Regions from separate parts of the Rummeliibacillus sp. GQ308 genome, predicted to be linked through region 3. Evidence: riboswitches for the same ligand, from Rfam matches in the RefSeq annotation. Region 3 holds a riboswitch; each other region holds the start of a gene.
What was found. Region 3 has a riboswitch for thiamine pyrophosphate ahead of tenA (thiaminase II). Riboswitches for the same ligand answer to the same signal wherever they lie in the genome.
Positions count from the first base shown of each region.

Region 1: it holds a riboswitch for thiamine pyrophosphate, as region 3 does, so the genes downstream of both, thiT (energy-coupled thiamine transporter ThiT) here and tenA (thiaminase II) in region 3, are expected to answer to the same signal.
Region 2: it holds a riboswitch for thiamine pyrophosphate, as region 3 does, so the genes downstream of both, tenA (thiaminase II) here and tenA (thiaminase II) in region 3, are expected to answer to the same signal.

Region 1 is NZ_JCAXDQ010000003.1:41,051-46,607, forward strand. Features, by position in the region: gene AC6CHJ_RS12565 (TspO-related membrane protein) at 1-221, shown strand, start outside; gene map (type I methionyl aminopeptidase) at 240-992, opposite strand; gene AC6CHJ_RS12575 (DUF2179 domain-containing protein) at 1,176-1,688, opposite strand; gene AC6CHJ_RS12580 (nucleotidyltransferase domain-containing protein) at 1,929-2,639, shown strand; gene thiT (energy-coupled thiamine transporter ThiT) at 2,737-3,300, opposite strand; TPP riboswitch at 3,425-3,531, opposite strand; gene AC6CHJ_RS12590 (magnetosome magnetite crystal formation protein family) at 3,658-4,035, shown strand; gene yxzF (small protein YxzF) at 4,100-4,210, shown strand; gene AC6CHJ_RS12600 (aminopeptidase) at 4,307-5,536, opposite strand; gene AC6CHJ_RS12605 (DEAD/DEAH box helicase) at 5,538-5,557, opposite strand, start outside.
Region 2 is NZ_JCAXDQ010000005.1:121,764-127,320, reverse strand. Features, by position in the region: gene AC6CHJ_RS15155 (hypothetical protein) at 1-1,681, opposite strand, end outside; gene AC6CHJ_RS15150 (hypothetical protein) at 1,863-2,591, shown strand; gene AC6CHJ_RS15145 (hypothetical protein) at 2,593-3,327, shown strand; gene AC6CHJ_RS15140 (GNAT family N-acetyltransferase) at 3,354-3,782, shown strand; TPP riboswitch at 3,854-3,952, shown strand; TPP riboswitch at 4,007-4,105, shown strand; gene tenA (thiaminase II) at 4,167-4,847, shown strand; gene thiM (hydroxyethylthiazole kinase) at 4,834-5,557, shown strand, end outside.
Region 3 is NZ_JCAXDQ010000003.1:165,296-170,852, reverse strand. Features, by position in the region: gene AC6CHJ_RS13170 (polysaccharide deacetylase family protein) at 180-1,139, opposite strand; gene AC6CHJ_RS13165 (tRNA dihydrouridine synthase) at 1,425-2,393, shown strand; TPP riboswitch at 2,923-3,030, shown strand; gene tenA (thiaminase II) at 3,135-3,824, shown strand; gene tenI (thiazole tautomerase TenI) at 3,824-4,447, shown strand; gene thiS (sulfur carrier protein ThiS) at 4,480-4,683, shown strand; gene AC6CHJ_RS13145 (thiazole synthase) at 4,685-5,452, shown strand; gene AC6CHJ_RS13140 (thiazole biosynthesis adenylyltransferase ThiF) at 5,449-5,557, shown strand, end outside.

The DNA.
Region 1 (5,557 bases), 120 kb from region 3:
TATGGACAGTTATCGCACTTACTGTTGGCACAGCAGCAGCACTCCATTTGCGATATCACCATGACGACTATGTTTTTCCTATCGTATATATTTGGACATTTATCGGTATAGCATTTAAGAACGGCTTTGATGAATTGCTCGTTTCGACTGCTGCTTTATTTTTAAGTGGCGTCCTGCTCGTTGGAATTTTACTAATTAAAAAAACAAAGCCCTCTGAATAATCAGATGGGCTTTGTTTTTTAATCTAACTTTGTTGTAATAATAGGCACGCCATTAGTGACAATAATAGTATGTTCAAGCTGAGCAACAAGAGATTTGTCTGGCGTTACAAATGTCCAGCCATCACCTGCTTCAACAATATGCTCCGCTTTTTGTGAGATAAATGGTTCTACAGCTAAAACCATACCTTCTTTCAACATAGTACGTTCCCAAGCATCAAAATAGTTAAGAACGTGTTGTGGTTCTTCATGAAGAGAGCGTCCAATACCATGTCCTGTCAGATTCATGATGACGTTTAAGCCGTGATCACGCGCCTCACGCTCTACTGCTTTGCCGATTTGGTTTAGTTTAGAACCTGCTTTAACTTTCGTCATAGCACGTTCGAATGCACTTGATGCTACATCACAGATTTTTTGGATATCTGCATTATCCACATCTCCTACGATAAACGAAATGCCGGTATCTGCATAATAACCATCCACATGTCCAGACACATCAATGTTAATCAAATCGCCTGCTTTTAATTTATAATTGTTCGGGATGCCGTGTGCTACTTGTTCATTGACGCTTAAGCATGTGTATCCTGGAAAATCATATTCTGCTTTAGGTCCAGAAACCGCACCTTTCTCGTCAAATAGCTTTCCAGCCAAATCATCCAATTCTTTAGTCGTTACGCCTGGCTTAGCCGCTTCTTTTAAAGCCTCACGAATTTCGGCCATAGCACGGCCAGCTTTCATCAAAGCATCTATTTCTTCTTGCGTTTTTGCAATCATGTAAAACGATCCCTTCTGATTAATCTCGCTATTTAACTATACCACAAAATTCTGTGATGAAGTGAAAACCGGCTCAGTGGAGGTTTCTCTATTCCCCCTCATAACCTGCTAACCAAACAGCTACTTAGAATTTGAAAATGCGAGGTAAATTAAGTGTACTTTTCTAAATTAACATATGCGTTTCTATAAAAATAAGTGCTTGCGCTTTAAGAAAAAACCGCCGTTCAAAATGTTCGGCTCATAGGAAACAACAAAAGCAGATGGGGCTATTTTTGTAATGCAATCTCGGAAATACCTTTCCTCTTTTCTCTTGGCAATCACTTTCAAACAGAGACGTTCCCCATCTTTACCATTACCAATCCATGCTGTGACGCCAAAGCCTTCATCCCTCAATTTGCTAACCAACCCCTGCTGTTCTCTGTCAACAATCACATCAAAGATCATATAACCTAGCGCTAGTTTGCTTTCAATGAGACCACCAGAATAAACGCCTAATCCCCATCCTACGCAATAAGCTAATATATTGAGCGGACGGTCTAAATTATCCAGCACAATCTTCAACCCCATCAAATAGATAAAGACCTCAGCTACAGACATCAGTGATGCTACAATTCGATATCCTTTTATCACAAGAATCATACGCAATGTTACCAGTGTCATATAAACAATATTGATAATAATAATTAGTAAAAGCATCTCCAACAGATTCACCCCGCAATCAATTATTAGTATGTAGATTTATTACAATCCATACCCAGTCATGAAACTAAAAAAACGAATTGAGTTCCGTTACGATTCGCTAGTATTAGCAAACTATATTAAAGAAGATCGGAATAAATACGATAAAATTGTTATAGAATTTTTAGGTAATCAAATCTTATAAACTTTTAGCTTCTGCCGAAGAAGATACCTTAAAACAAGAAGGGTGGAAATTATATGAAGAATAGACTTGATCCACTAGAAGCAGCCTTACAGTTTGTTGAAAAACATTTTCATAATTGTCAGGGAGCTATCTTAGCTGGGAGTGTTGTTCGAGGACAAGCAACTGAAACTTCTGATTTAGATATCATCATATTTGACAAAAGTTTTCCTTTTTCTTATCGTGAATCCCTTATTGTATTTGGATGGAATATTGAACTGTTTGTTCATAATTTGAAGTCTTATCGTTTCTTTTTTGTAAGTGATTGTAAAGAAGGAAGGCCTACAATGCCAAGAATGGTAAGTGAGGGCAAAATTTTAAAAGATACAGGAGTATTATCGGCTATTAGAAAGGAAGCCAAAGACTTAATAGAACAAGGGCCAGAAGATTGGACAAAAGAAACAATGGACATAAAGCGATATTTTGTTACGGATGTGTTAGATGATTTAATTGGTTGTCAAAATAGAGCTGAAGGCATTTTTATTGCGAGCACACTCAGCGAATTAGTTAGTGAATTCATCCTTCGAAGTAATGGCAAATGGATTGGTACATCAAAATGGGTTTATCGTTCATTAGTTCATCATGACAAGAAACTTGCAAACGAATTTGTTGAAGCATTCGACGCATATTATAAATCAAATGATATTTGTAAGATTGTATGCCTGACTGATCAAGTCCTTCAACCATTTGGTGGAAGATTATTTGAAGGCTTCTCTTTAGGAAAATAACCTAATAAATAAAAACGCTCAGAATGTATCTGAGCGTTTGTTCATTGTATTGCTAATACCAAGACGAATTCTTAATGTAATTAGCAGTCTTCCCTCATTAATTTTTCGGGTTAGCTATTCGTGGCGCAGACTTAAAGAGCAGCGCAACGACAATAATCGTTAAAATAATAGCAGGAATCATATAAGAGCCGTTGTACACAATAGAGTACCAATATACATTTTGCTTTCCTGCATATTCAGCAAAGAACACGATTCCCGCCAATGTATGTGCTGCATATTTTAATAATCCGCCAATAAATGTTCCAATTGTTATAGCAACGATCATTTTGCCAGTTTGGCCACGTCGGTTGGCAGCAATCATCATGCCTCGCATCACACCAGCTAAGCCTACAGCTGTAAATGCAAAGAAATAATCGATGAAGCCTTGCAAAGGCGTTAACACATAGGCGCCCCCTATTAACACTTGCAATCCGCCAATTAATAGCCCTGTAACGAGTCCAGCCATTGTCCCCCAACGAAATGCCATCAGTACAATCGGAACCATTACAAGGCTAATAGAACCGCCCTGTGGCCATAGACTAAAGGACAGCTTATCCAGTACAAATCCGATCGCTGCAAATATGGCGATTTCAATCATCATTAATAAACGTTTCTTATTCAATATACTTCCTCCCGTATTTCGATGCAGCCCACTCTTGCCTAAAGCGTATTCCCGTAAACAAGTATTCCAGAAGATTTCCACCCAAATAAAAAACGACATTAGGATAGCCCTAACATCGAAATAAGTCGGTCTCTATCCACATTCCTACGCAAGCATTAACTTACAGGTTCAAAGGGTTAGAATTTCGGATTCACTCTCAGCCGCCCATTTGCGGCTCCCCTCGTGGTCGATACATCAGTATTTAATTGAACACATTTATTGTACTTGATTTGATTTTAAATTGCCATGGTAATTTTCATCTTTCTGAATCTTTCAGTGAGCCCTGTGCGTATGTATAGATATATGGAGGTGTCAAAATTGGAATTGGAAAACAATAATAACCGTGTAATCTCTTCTTTGTGTTATTTTAGTATATTTTTTGCTGGATTTATCTTGCCCGTCATCGTGTATTTTGCTGTAAAGGAACAAGAAGTGAAAAGGCATGCTAAGCGCGCCTTACTCTCTCACCTTCTTCTTCTGGTCCCTACCATTATTGGCGTCATTATATTTATGGCCGTGGTGGCTGGAGCCGGTTTTTACAGTTATTCATTTGAAACAGGGAGCCCAGATGCATCGTCCAATGATGGTATGTGGATTATGGGAGCATGGCTTATCTTTATTGTTGTAGAAGCTATCCTTTCGCTAGGCGTGTTCATTTGGAATATTGTACAAGGAATTAAAGTACTCAAAGTTTAAAATACTGTTAATATGGCTATTAGTTAAATATACACAAGCTCATCAATGAATGGAGTGCTACTATATGCAATTACGAAAAGTAATAAAAACTGTAATCAAAATCGCACCAGTTGTTTATCCAATCATCTTAAAAGTGATTGATGCAAGACATGATAAAAAAGCAATGAAAAAATAATCACTAAAAACGCCGTATTCTCTGTGGAATACGGCGTTTTTTTATATGAACTTTAAGTTGAGATTAAAAGGTATAGCAACACATAAGCATGACTACTTAAAATGCCCAGCTGCCATTGCGGAAAATAGGCTCAACTGTACCGTCTGCTAGAACGCCGTCGATATCCATTTCTCCGCTACCAATCATGAAGTCTTCATGAGTAATTGATGTATTAATACCTTTTTCTTCGAGCTCCTCTTTTGTCAGGCTGCTTCCACCTTCATAGCATGTCGGATAAGCTTCGCCAATCGCCAGGTGGTTAGAGGCATTTTCATCGAAAAGCGTATTGTAGTAAAGAATATTTGATGCAGAGATAGGCGACTCATGTGGTACAAGAGCAACTTCGCCAAGGTACTTAGAACCTTCATCCGCTTTGACTAATTCTTGCAGCAAATCATGACCAACCTCTGCTTCAGCTTTTACAATCTTTCCACCTTCGAATGTCAGCTTAAATTGATCGATAACATTACCTTGGAAAACAAGCGGTTTTGTATTCGATACAAAGCCGTTCACCCCGTATTTTGATGGCATTGTGTACACTTCTTCTGTTGGCATATTTGCTACAAACGAAGAACCAGCAGGTGTATGGCTCGCACCTGTGCACCAAATATGCTTATCTGGCAATTCAATTGTTAAATCAGTGCCAGGCGCTTTATAATGCAGCTTTTGATAACGTTTTGCGTTTAAAAGATCTGCTCGCGCATCTAGGTTTTTCAAATGTTGTTCCCAGTTGTCTACAGCATTTCCTTCACCAATATGAACCGTTTTGAAGATCGCTTCCCATAATGCTGGGAGCTGCTCTTCTTCTTTTAAATCAGAAAATACTTTTGCAGCCCATTTCTTCGATGGTACAGCAATAATAGACCACGCAATCTTGTCGTTCATCACTGCATCGCGATAGTTTTCAAGCGCTTTGCCTGATGCTTTTTGCTGTGCGGATAGTTTTTCAACTGGCACTCCCGTAAGGTTATCCGGATCTTGTGCATCAATCCACAAAAGAGCACCCCCGCGCTCAATCAACTCATCTCGTTGTTCACTGATCCAGCGTGGAAATTTAGCAAATTCATCAGCTGGTGCATTGTCGTAAAAAGCGCGGTCAATCACATCATCTGAAAAATTAACCGTTACGCGTGCAGCCCCTGCTTCATACGCTTTTTTTGCCACTAATCTTGTAAATTCAACTGTCTCTGTAGTTGTATTGATTAACATGGTTTGACCTTTTTGGATATTTGCACCCACTCTTACTGCAAGCTCAGCAAATTGTTCTAGCTTCTCTTCAAACGTCATATTATTTCCCTCTTTTCTTTG
Region 2 (5,557 bases), on a different contig from region 3:
TATTATTTAATTGCATACATTTTTCTATAAAAGAAAGACCTATTCCTTCATAATCACTTATATAAGAAATCGCTATATCAATGCATTCTTCTTGTTCAGGCGTCATGTGTTGTAAATCAATTGCTTCCTGAATAAATTGGATAAGCTTTTCTACTACCTGCCGATTATGAGATTGCATGATGTATATGTAGAGCGATATATCATAGTTCCCATGCATGATCTTCTCCAAAAAAATATGAGATAAATCAAATTGTATTGCCTGTGCAACGCGTATAGGAATATAAAGGTCAGGCTCTACATCTAAAGACTGTACTATAAGTGGTTTCCATTTAGAATTTTCAAGGATGGATTTAATCTCATTTTCAAGTGAAAGTTTTTCTGCCAGTGTTCCGTTATATTCCACGTAATCCCCCTCTACCTCACCCGTGATAAAGCATTGGATGACGGCAACGGGGTACAGTTTTTTAAGGGTAGTGGCATGTTTTTTTGCGTGCTGAATATAAGAATTTAGGACTTCTCTTGCATGTGGGTATTCGTCAATTGTATAGGATGGCCCTTCTTCTATAAGACCTTCTATTATTTGGCCTGCTCCGTTGTACAAGGATTCAGATATCGTAGGCTGTGCCAATGCCACGTCTAGCTCGCCTTTCATAGCGCAGTTATAGGCTAGATAGTGATTCATAATTGAATTTTCACAGCCATTTGTTAAAAGCCATGCTTTTATTTCGGCTGTTATAGGCTCCAAACGCTCTACGCAAGCGATTTTGCCCCAACCATTTACTTCTTTTGCTAGCAAATATAAATTTTTATGTGGATTCTTTGTACCCTGCAAAAAAGCATCTGCTACATATAATGTAAACTCTTCATGCAATCCTATTGTGTGTAAAAGTGTTAAATCCTCTTCACAATTTGAAAAACCAAGAATCATAATACCAAATTGCATGGCATACCGATGTGACGAGTGGTGAATAAACCAAAGTGCTTCATTGTGCAATACTTCTCGATCTATCCCTTCTTCTTGTTTTAACAACTCCCGAAAGATTCCAACATATTCAGCAAATTCCTTATCTCTTACTTTTTCATAAATAGCTCTGCGGGTTTTATGGTTAGGTATATTTAATTGTTTTAACAGTAATTTCAATAATGATTTTGCGTCAGAGGAAAAGCCGTATGTATCATCTATCAGCTGGTCGGCTGCGCCAGGAGCAAAACGAATATCATCGTCTTCTAGAAAATAATAAGATTCATCCGGCAATGTTTCATTCACAACTTTACCGTTTACTTTCACCTGATTAATGATAAAGGGGAGGATAGCTTGTCGATATTCTGATGGATTGAAGTCTAATACTTCTTTTTCTTTAAAAATAGTTGTGCCATCGACTTTTATAGTACAAACATAGGAAGTAAAGCCTCCTATGTCCGCGTCAATGATATAAGTTTCACCATCTATTTCAACTTTTTCTTTTAGTTTCTTGAATGTATAGAAGTGGGAAACAAAGCTTGGATATTGAACTTGTTTCACTAATGTTTGATCTACAAATAATTGTTTTGCATGAATATCCATAACGACTTTAATTATATGTCCCTTATAGTTTGTTTCCCATTCATAATGAATGTCCTCTTTAAATTCTTCTTTAAAATTCTGCCACTCTAAACGCATGAATCGCTTAAATTTTGACATGGGTCACCTCTTTAGCTCTCTTAATATACTGTCTATCATATAATAAAAGCTTATTGGTTTGTTAAATGCATTTACCAAAAAGGTAAAATTATGCTATATTGGTTGGATTCCTTATGACATAATGATGTATATAGGAAGTAGGGACATCATCCGAAAATGAGAAGCAGAAGGGGGAGAAAGTGTGGTTACAATTGATTATTCATCCATTGCTATTATACCTGTCATAACTCTACTTTTAGCATGGTGTATCTGTGGTTACCTATTCTACCGTAACTATAAAAAACATGGAGGCGGCATTAAAATTTGGAAGGCTGTACTCGTGTTATTCGTAGGTCTTTTTTCTTTTTCTATTAACTTGAACATCTGGAGCACAGCGCTAAAAATATCCATTTTACCTTTAGGGGTATGGATTTTATACTTTATATTAAAAGGCAGAAATCGATGGAAATCATATCGCTCTTTTGCTTGGCTGGGGTTTAGCTTCAATTTCATTTTTATAGTAGCTTCACTTGTAGCAATACCCTTTCAACAATGGATTTTTCCAGACAAAAAACCAGCAACATACCTAGCGAATTTAGAAAATGCAAAATTAATCACTATTCATCCTTCAGCAAAAAAGAAGATAGTGTTAGATAGAAAGAAGCTAGCAGGGAAATTCACACATATGAAACAGCGGGAAATCTATAGCGATAAGTGGTTTTCAAGCCTATATGAGATAAGTGCCTCAGAAGCTAACAAAAAAGAAGAACATTTTCCTTATCAGCTTGTAGGAGTAAAGCCGAAATGGGGAAGTGGACTTCCATCACCAACACTGTACATAGAAAAAGACGGAAAAGGCATTTTAATAACTACACCTCAGCAACAGCTTTATTACCGTTTAAATGATCCCGTGCTAAAGGAGGAGCAATAATATGAAGAAAAGAAAAGGAATGTTTGCTCTTTTAGTAGTGATTATTGGTATTATAGGTCTATTCTATTATTATTCTTATTCAAAACCAACTCCTTTTCCAACAGAGGAAGCGCTGAAAAAGGATATAAATGAGACCTTTCCAGGGGCTAGCGTAAAAACAATACAAGATATAATCCACGTTGATGAACGCCATAAAGTGGTTCCTTTTATTTCTTTGAATAAAGACTATGGACTTAGCTATTGGATTTGGAAGAAGAATAAATGGCGAGTCGCTGAAGTGGATAATCGAGAAGAACCGATGATATGGAAGATAGAAGATGGAAAACGTCCAAAGTATGTATATGTGTGGAATATTTTTCATAAAAACAAGGTGGATTCATTTACATTTTATCTACTGAGGCAACGGGATTATATCACCTACGATAGGCAAAGTCTTTATATTCCACCAGTTCAAATGACAGAGAAAGTGCTATTGAATCATAAGACATATGGGGTTTTTTCTATTCCAGAAGATTGGGCTACGATTAAAGATTATGCTAGACCTGTTCAAACGGATTGGCTCTTCTCAAATGAGGAGGAAGGAGATTCGTTTAATTTTGGATGGAGACCGAATGTCAAGCCTGGTGTAAAAGAGCCGATTGAATTTACTAATAATGGAGAAAGCTTTTCAAACGGGGATATCATTTTACGCTTTCCGGAACGTTTCGAAAAGGGAAGTCGGGATCTTTATGAATGAGTATCGATAATCTAGGAGGTGTTTTTATGAAAATGATAAAAAATTTAAACTCAAAAGATGAAATTATGGATGCCTTTCCGGTCATGAGCCAACTCAGAACACATTTAGATATAAACACATATGTAGAATTAGTGATGGAAGCGATGGAAAAGGAACAGTATAAGCTCTATGCACTCGTTGACTCTGATGAAATAGTTGCGGTGGTCGGATTCCAGCCAATGATTACACTTTATTATGGAAGATATATATGGGTATGTGATTTAGTGACAGATACATCTAAGCGCTCGTTCGGTTATGGAGAAGAGTTGCTTGAATTTGTAGAAGCATGGGCGAAAGAATATAAGTATGAGTGTGTGGCCTTATCTTCTGGATTGCAACGTACGAAGGCACACCGTTTTTATGAAGAAAAGATGGGGTACGACAAGGTAAGTTATGTGTTTAAGAAAGAATTCTAATATGTTGTAAAAAGCTATGCTTGTTTTATCCTTGAATGGCATCCAGTTGAATGGTACGATGAATATAACTTAAATATTTGCAGGGGGACACGAAAGTGTTGAGAAGGTTTAAGCCTGACCCTTAGAACCTGACAGTTAATACTGGCGTAGGGAGCAAAGTACATATGATCGTTTTGTACAGCAGCTCTCCGTTTATGGGAGAGTTTTTTTGTACCCAACCAAATATTTTAGTGCGGGGGGACACGAAAGTGTTGAGAAGGTTAAAACCTGACCCTTAGAACCTGACAGTTAATACTGACGTAGGGAGCAGATGAAGGTATGAAATCTCTATGTCTACTCATAGGGATTTTTTGCGTCTACGTCCACTTTAAAGGAGGACGAACAGTGAGATTTGATGAAGTTGTTAGAGAAGAAGCAGATGCATATTGGGATGATAGCATGGTACACCCATTCGTGAAAGGGTTAGTACATGGCACACTGCCAATGGAGAACTTTAAATTTTATATGATGCAGGATGCCATTTATTTAAAGCATTACTCAAAAATATTGGCAATAGCAGCATCCAAATCAGAGACGAACCAGGAAATGGCCTATTATCTTGAATCAGCTAGAAGTATAAATGAAGCAGAACTTGAGCTCCACCGGATTGTTTTCAAAGAACTTCATATTGGAGAACAAGAACAAGCGGAGCTTATTCCTGCGCCAGCCAACAATAATTATATTAACCATATGTATAACGCCGTTCTAAACGAAAGCCTGCCAGTTGCATTTGCCGCGTTGCTGCCATGTCCTTGGTTATACCAAAGTATTGGTGAAGCGTATAAAGATGAAAAACCGACACAGAAGTTATACAGAGATTGGATTGAATTGTATAGCGGTAAAGAGTTTAAAGATCAACTGGACATCCAAAAGCAGATGCTCAATAAGTATGCGAAAGAACACCCAGCTGACCATCAAAAGATGAAAGCATTTTTCCAAATGAGTGCCTATTACGAATGCAAGTTTTGGGATATGGCCTGGTCTTTAGAAAATTGGAAGGAGCTTTCACCTTATGAGCTTGCTTAAAATAAATCAGAAAAATCCTTTAATCCACTGTATAACAAATTATGTAGTAGCAAATTTTACAGCAAACGGACTGCTCGCGATTGGGGCATCGCCAGTTATGGCAGATGAAATCGCAGAGGTAGGAGATATGGTTTCTGTTGCAAGTGGTTTACTTGTTAATATTGGTACCATTAATGGCCGAACAAAAGAAGCAATGATTGTAGCTGGACGCAAAGCGAATGAAGTGGGAATTCCTGTCGTTCTAGATCCGGTAGGCGTAGGCGCCACTGCCTTTCGTCGCGAGACGGTGAAGAATCTATTGAGAGAAATTAAATTTGATCTTATTCGCTGCAATACTGGAGAACTTGCAGCAATCGCAGGTGTCAATTGGGACTCAAAGGGAGTAGACAGCGGCGTAGGAGAGATGGATACCGAGCAGACAGCAAAAGCTATAGCGAAACAGTACAACTGTTTTGTTATTGTCACCGGCGAGGTGGACATTGCAACAAACGGCGAAAGTATTGATTATATAGCAGGCGGTCATGAGCTCATGACGAAGATTACGGGTACGGGGTGTTTGCTTAGCGCTATTTGTACAGCAGCCTTAGCAGTAGAAAGAAATAACCTTTCTATCTTAACCGACGTTTTGAAAGACTATAAAAAGGTTGCCGAGATGGCATGCCAGAAGGAATGGTTAGGTGCTGTTCAACAAGAAGTACTTAATCAATTGC
Region 3 (5,557 bases):
TAACTGTTAAAATGGTTTGTTTTAATAGTAACAAATCTATTTTTACTTTTATACTAGTTTTGTAAAAATTCAATCAATAAGGTTCTAAAATGAAATAGCTTTATAATCCTGCTAATTTTTAACGAATAAAGTAGACGCCCAATATGATGGACGTCTACTTTATTCACTATTCTACTGGATTATTTAAATAAGCTGCAACGATTACTGCATTGAAAGGTATATGGCGCCATGTTGTTGGCTAGGGTTTTTGTGTGATAGCCATTGTTATTCAGATAGGTTAATAGTTTTGGCAAATGGCGGATGGTCTCTGGTTTATCATGCATCAGAACAATTGGGGCCTGGCCCAATTTGTCCCATGATTGGATATCGCGGATTGTTTTTTGGACATAGCGCTGGTCTTTCAATGACCAATCATCCGAATCCACAGTCCAGTCCCAAATTTTAAAGTGTTGTTCCCCTAATAAAAGTCGCATATCGATTGTTAGATATGGGATGCTTCCATATGGCAAACGGATGAGTTGAGAATGTACTGCCGCAACATTTTGTAGGATTTCTTGAGCTTTCAACATTTCGTTTAGCGGTGCACTGGCTGCTGCGCTGTATAGTTTATTGGCATCGTGTGACATACTGTGCAACCCGACCCCAAACCCTTCATTCACCATTCTTTTAATTACTTTAGGATGGGCCTTAATATTAGAGCCAATCATGAAGAAAGTTGCTTTAGCATGATAGCGGTCAAGTATATCAAGCAAATGGCCGGATTCAAGAGTAGGGCCGTCATCAAAAGTCAGATAAACGGTTTTCCTCCTGTGTTCTTTTTTTAGATGATTGATTGCTTTTTTATGTACAACTTCCTCATGTGCGGTTTCCTTTTTCCTTTCTTTTTGCGTTATTTTCCGGTTTTTATCCGAATTCTTCTTTCCGGCTTGTCCGGTTACATTTGAAGAGGCAGTCGGCGATTTCTGGCTTTTCTTTTCTTGTGGGGTTGCGGCCTGCTTTTTTTTAACCGCAGGATTATCATTATCTGCTGAGGATCCAATAGGGCCAATCAAATAAACGCCCAGCAGGATTGCTGCGAGTATAACTCCTAAGCCTATGCTGACTTTCCCTTTCGCTCTCTTTTTTCCTTGTCGTTTCATCTTTCGAGCAACCTCTCTTTCTTAGTGTGTTTTGTATGATGGATTGAACCTGATTTTTGCGCTATTATGCATTTACCTTTATTAATATGACTTACCAGCACTATGAAAAGTTTTGAGGAAAACAAAATGTTTGTATTTGGTGGTTTCTTTTAAAAAAGAGTTTAAGAAAAAATGGATTAAAGATAAAATAGAAAAGCTAGGTTATACTCTAGAAATAGAATGTGTTAAATTCATAAACAATGTAAATAGGATGTACAGGATATAGATGAAAGGATTTGTATGAATATGAAAGAAAACTTTTGGCGTGACTTGCCACGACCATTCTTTGTGCTGGCTCCCATGGAGGATGTGACTGATGTTGTATTTCGCCATGTCGTGAGCAAAGCAGGACGTCCGGATGTATTTTTCACCGAGTTTACAAACACGGATAGTTATTGCCACCCAGAAGGAAAGAACAGTGTGCGTGGACGTTTGACTTTTACGGAAGACGAACAGCCAATGGTGGCACATATCTGGGGAGACAAGCCCGAGTATTTCCGTGAAATGAGTATCGGAATGGCGGAGATGGGGTACAAAGGCATCGATATTAATATGGGCTGCCCTGTTCCAAACGTAGCGTCTAGAGGAAAGGGTAGCGGTCTTATTCTTCGACCAGATGCAGCTGCAGAAATCATCCAAGCAGCAAAAGCAGGAGGACTGCCTGTTAGTGTTAAAACAAGGCTAGGCTACTCAGATCTAAATGAGTGGGAGGACTGGCTAGCGCATATATTGAAGCAGGATATTGCCAACCTTTCGATTCATTTGCGAACAAGAAAAGAAATGAGTAAAGTAGATGCCCATTGGGAGATGATTCCGGCAATCAAGGAATTACGTGACCGTATTGCACCTGACACAATGCTTACCATCAATGGAGACATTCCTGACCGACAAAAAGGTCTTGAGCTTGCTGAACAATATGGAATAGACGGCATCATGATTGGTCGCGGTATCTTTAAAAATCCGTTTGCGTTTGAAAAAGAACCAAGAGAGCATAGCAGCCAGGAGCTTCTAGATCTTTTAAGATATCAGCTAGATTTGCACGATCAATATCAAGAACTAGTGCCACGTTCCATTTCGGGACTTCATCGTTTCTTCAAGATCTATGTCAAAGGATTTCCTGGTGCTGGCGAATTGCGAAATCAATTGATGCACACGAAATCTACGGATGAAGTGCGTGCGCTGATTGATGGTTTTGAAGTAAAGAATGTTGATTAGAAAGCAATAGCCAAACCTAAAAAAGGAAAAAGATTATCTCAGCCCGTGATTGAGATAATCTTTTTTAGTTATAACGGGTGTCTTGTGAGACTACAATATAATAAAATTTTTAACTAGAAAAGAGAAGGACTATGGAGAAGCTCGGATTATATAAGGAAGTTTACATATCGTAAGTAATAGAGTGGCGGTAGCATTCCTATATTTACAACCGTTCGGTGGTGAGATACAACTGTTCCTGGAAGATTTACCACCGCATCCACCCGATTTACAACCGCTCTTCACAAGTTTACTTCCGAAAGTTAGCAATTTAAGTCCTATCTGTCCTAAATGAAGTAAAATATGGTCGCCCGCAAAAAGGTTATAAAAAGAGATAAAGATTTTCAAATTGAAAATTACGTTGTGCTGTGATTAGGTGCCCAACAGCAATCAATCCTAAGGAAAGGGATGTTACTAAATTTCACCATATCTGTCCTTGACAATCCATTCAATAATGTTAAGATAATATCGAATGTTACTAAAACTTCATATGATTTACCACTAGGGGTGCCATTAGAATGGCTGAGATCAAAGTGTGACTTTGAGACTCTTGGAACCTGATTTGGTTTATACCAACGTAGGGAAGTGGCACGGCAGAAATTTTATTTTTTGATACATATAATTTCTAATACCCACTTTCTTTGCGTAAAGGAAAGTGGGGTTTTTTTATTCCATTTTCCTAACACTATTTTTGGAGGGATTATGATGAAATTTTCAGAGCAGTTACGACTAGAGGCAGATTCTATTTGGGAAGCAAGTTTTCAGCATCCTTTTGTGACAGGGATAGCTGATGGAAGCTTGCCATTAGAAAGCTTCCGCTATTACGTGTTGCAGGATTCTTATTATCTTTCTCATTTTGCCAGAGTGCAGGCATTGGCGGGAGCAAAGGCACCTGATTTGCACACAACGGCTCGCATGGCTATTCATGTACAGGGTACAGCTGAAGCAGAACTGAGTCTGCATGCTAATTTTTCAAAGCAATTAGGAATTACTGATGCTGAAATTGCTGAGTTTAAGCCTGCTCCCACTGCCTATGCGTACACATCTCATCTATATCGAGCGGCATTTACTGGTCATATTGGTGATATTATTGCAGCGCTTCTTCCATGCTATTGGCTTTATGATGAAATCGGTCAGCGTTTAAAGGGAAATACGCCAAATCAACCAATCTATCAAGAGTGGATTGCTGCATACGGTGGCGATTGGTTCCATGAAAAAGTGGTGGAGCAAATCGAGCGAATCGATGAGATTGCTGAGAGGGTTACAGAATCAGATCGCTTGCAAATGCTCGAGCATTTTATGATCAGCAGCCAATACGAATATTCATTTTGGGAGATGGCTTATCAGCATGAAGATTGGCCAATCGTGAATAAGGATTCGATGGTGAGAGGCTAATGAATCGAGAGCTGCATATTGTTTCGACAGGCAGACAGCCTATTCCTGAAATGATTCGGATCGCCAAAGATATTCATCCATTCATTGATGCTTTCCATATCCGTGAAAAGCAGAGAACTGCCAGAGAACTAATGGAAATCGTAAATCAACTGAAGGCAGAAGGTGTGCCTTTGGATAAAATCATCATCAACGATCGACTGGACGTCGGAGCGGTCACAAAGGTGAAGGGCGTTCAACTAGCTAATCATAGTTTGGATATCGCGGTTGTGAAGGATGTTTTTCCAGCATTACGGCTAGGATGTTCGGTTCACACAGTAGAAGAAGCGATATATGCGAGTGAATGTGGCGCAGATTATGTGATATATGGCCATATCTTCCCTTCACAATCCAAGCCGGACAAAGAACCACGAGGCCTAGAAAAATTAAAGGAATTAACTATGAACGTAAAAGTTCCAGTGATTGCGATTGGCGGAATTCAATTTGAGAATGTAGAACGAGTGTTGGAAGCAGGAGCAAGCGGGATTGCAGTCTTGTCAGGAGTGATGTTGGCAAACAATCCAGTACAGGCAGCGAAAAAGTATTCTGCAAAATTGAGGTTAACGGAAAGTCCTTTATCAAAATAAATTGATTAGCACACGTAAAAGGAAGTGAGCGGATGAGACTCCAAATAAATGGTGAATCTCTAGAAGTTCCCGAGCAAATAAGAGTTGTGTCAGATGTGATTCATCACTTTGGATTAGAATCTAAGGTTTTCATTATGGAATTAAATCATAACATTTTAGACAAAAGTCGCTATTTCGACACAGCTGTATCAGATGGCGACAAAATAGAGATTGTACACTTTGTTGGAGGTGGATGAAATGTTGAAAATTGGGCCATATGAATTTCAATCAAGACTTTTATTAGGAACAGGAAAGTACCCAAACTTTGATATTCAGAAAGAAGCCGTGGAAGTATCAGGAACGGATATCCTTACGTTTGCCGTTAGAAGAATGAATATTTTTGAGGCGAGCCAGCCGAATTTCCTGGAGAAAATAGATTTAGCGAAGTATAAACTATTACCCAATACAGCAGGGGCCACTACGGCTGCAGAAGCGGTTCGCATCGCCAAGCTGGCAAAGGCATCTGGCTTATGTGACATGATTAAAGTCGAAGTCATCGGTTGCCAAAAAACCCTGTTGCCTGACCCGTTCGAAACATATAAGGCATCTGAAGAATTATTGAAAGAAGGATTTATTGTCCTTCCTTATATCTCAGATGATGTATTGCTAGCTAAAAGATTGCAAGAATTAGGCGTCCATGCAATCATGCCTGGCGCTTCTCCAATAGGTTCTGGTCAAGGCATTATCAACCCGCTTAATTTAAGTTTTATTATTGAGCAAGCAACTGTCCCTGTTATTGTAGATGCAGGTATTGGTGCGCCATCTGATGCGGCTATTGCTATGGAAGCAGGAGCGGATGGAGTCCTCTTAAATACTGCTGTTTCGGGTGCTGGTGATCCCGTGAAAATGGCGGAAGCAATGAAGCTTGCCATCGAAGCAGGGCGCTTAGGCTATGAAGCAGGTAGAATAGCGAAAAAAAACTATGCAACGGCTAGCAGTCCAACCGAAGGAATGAGCATCGGGTGAGTGAGCGTTATTCAAGGCAAGAATTATTTGTGCCTATCGGTAAAGAAGGCCAAGAGAAAATTAGGCAAAAGCATGTACTTGTAATTGGTGCAGGGGCACTCGGAA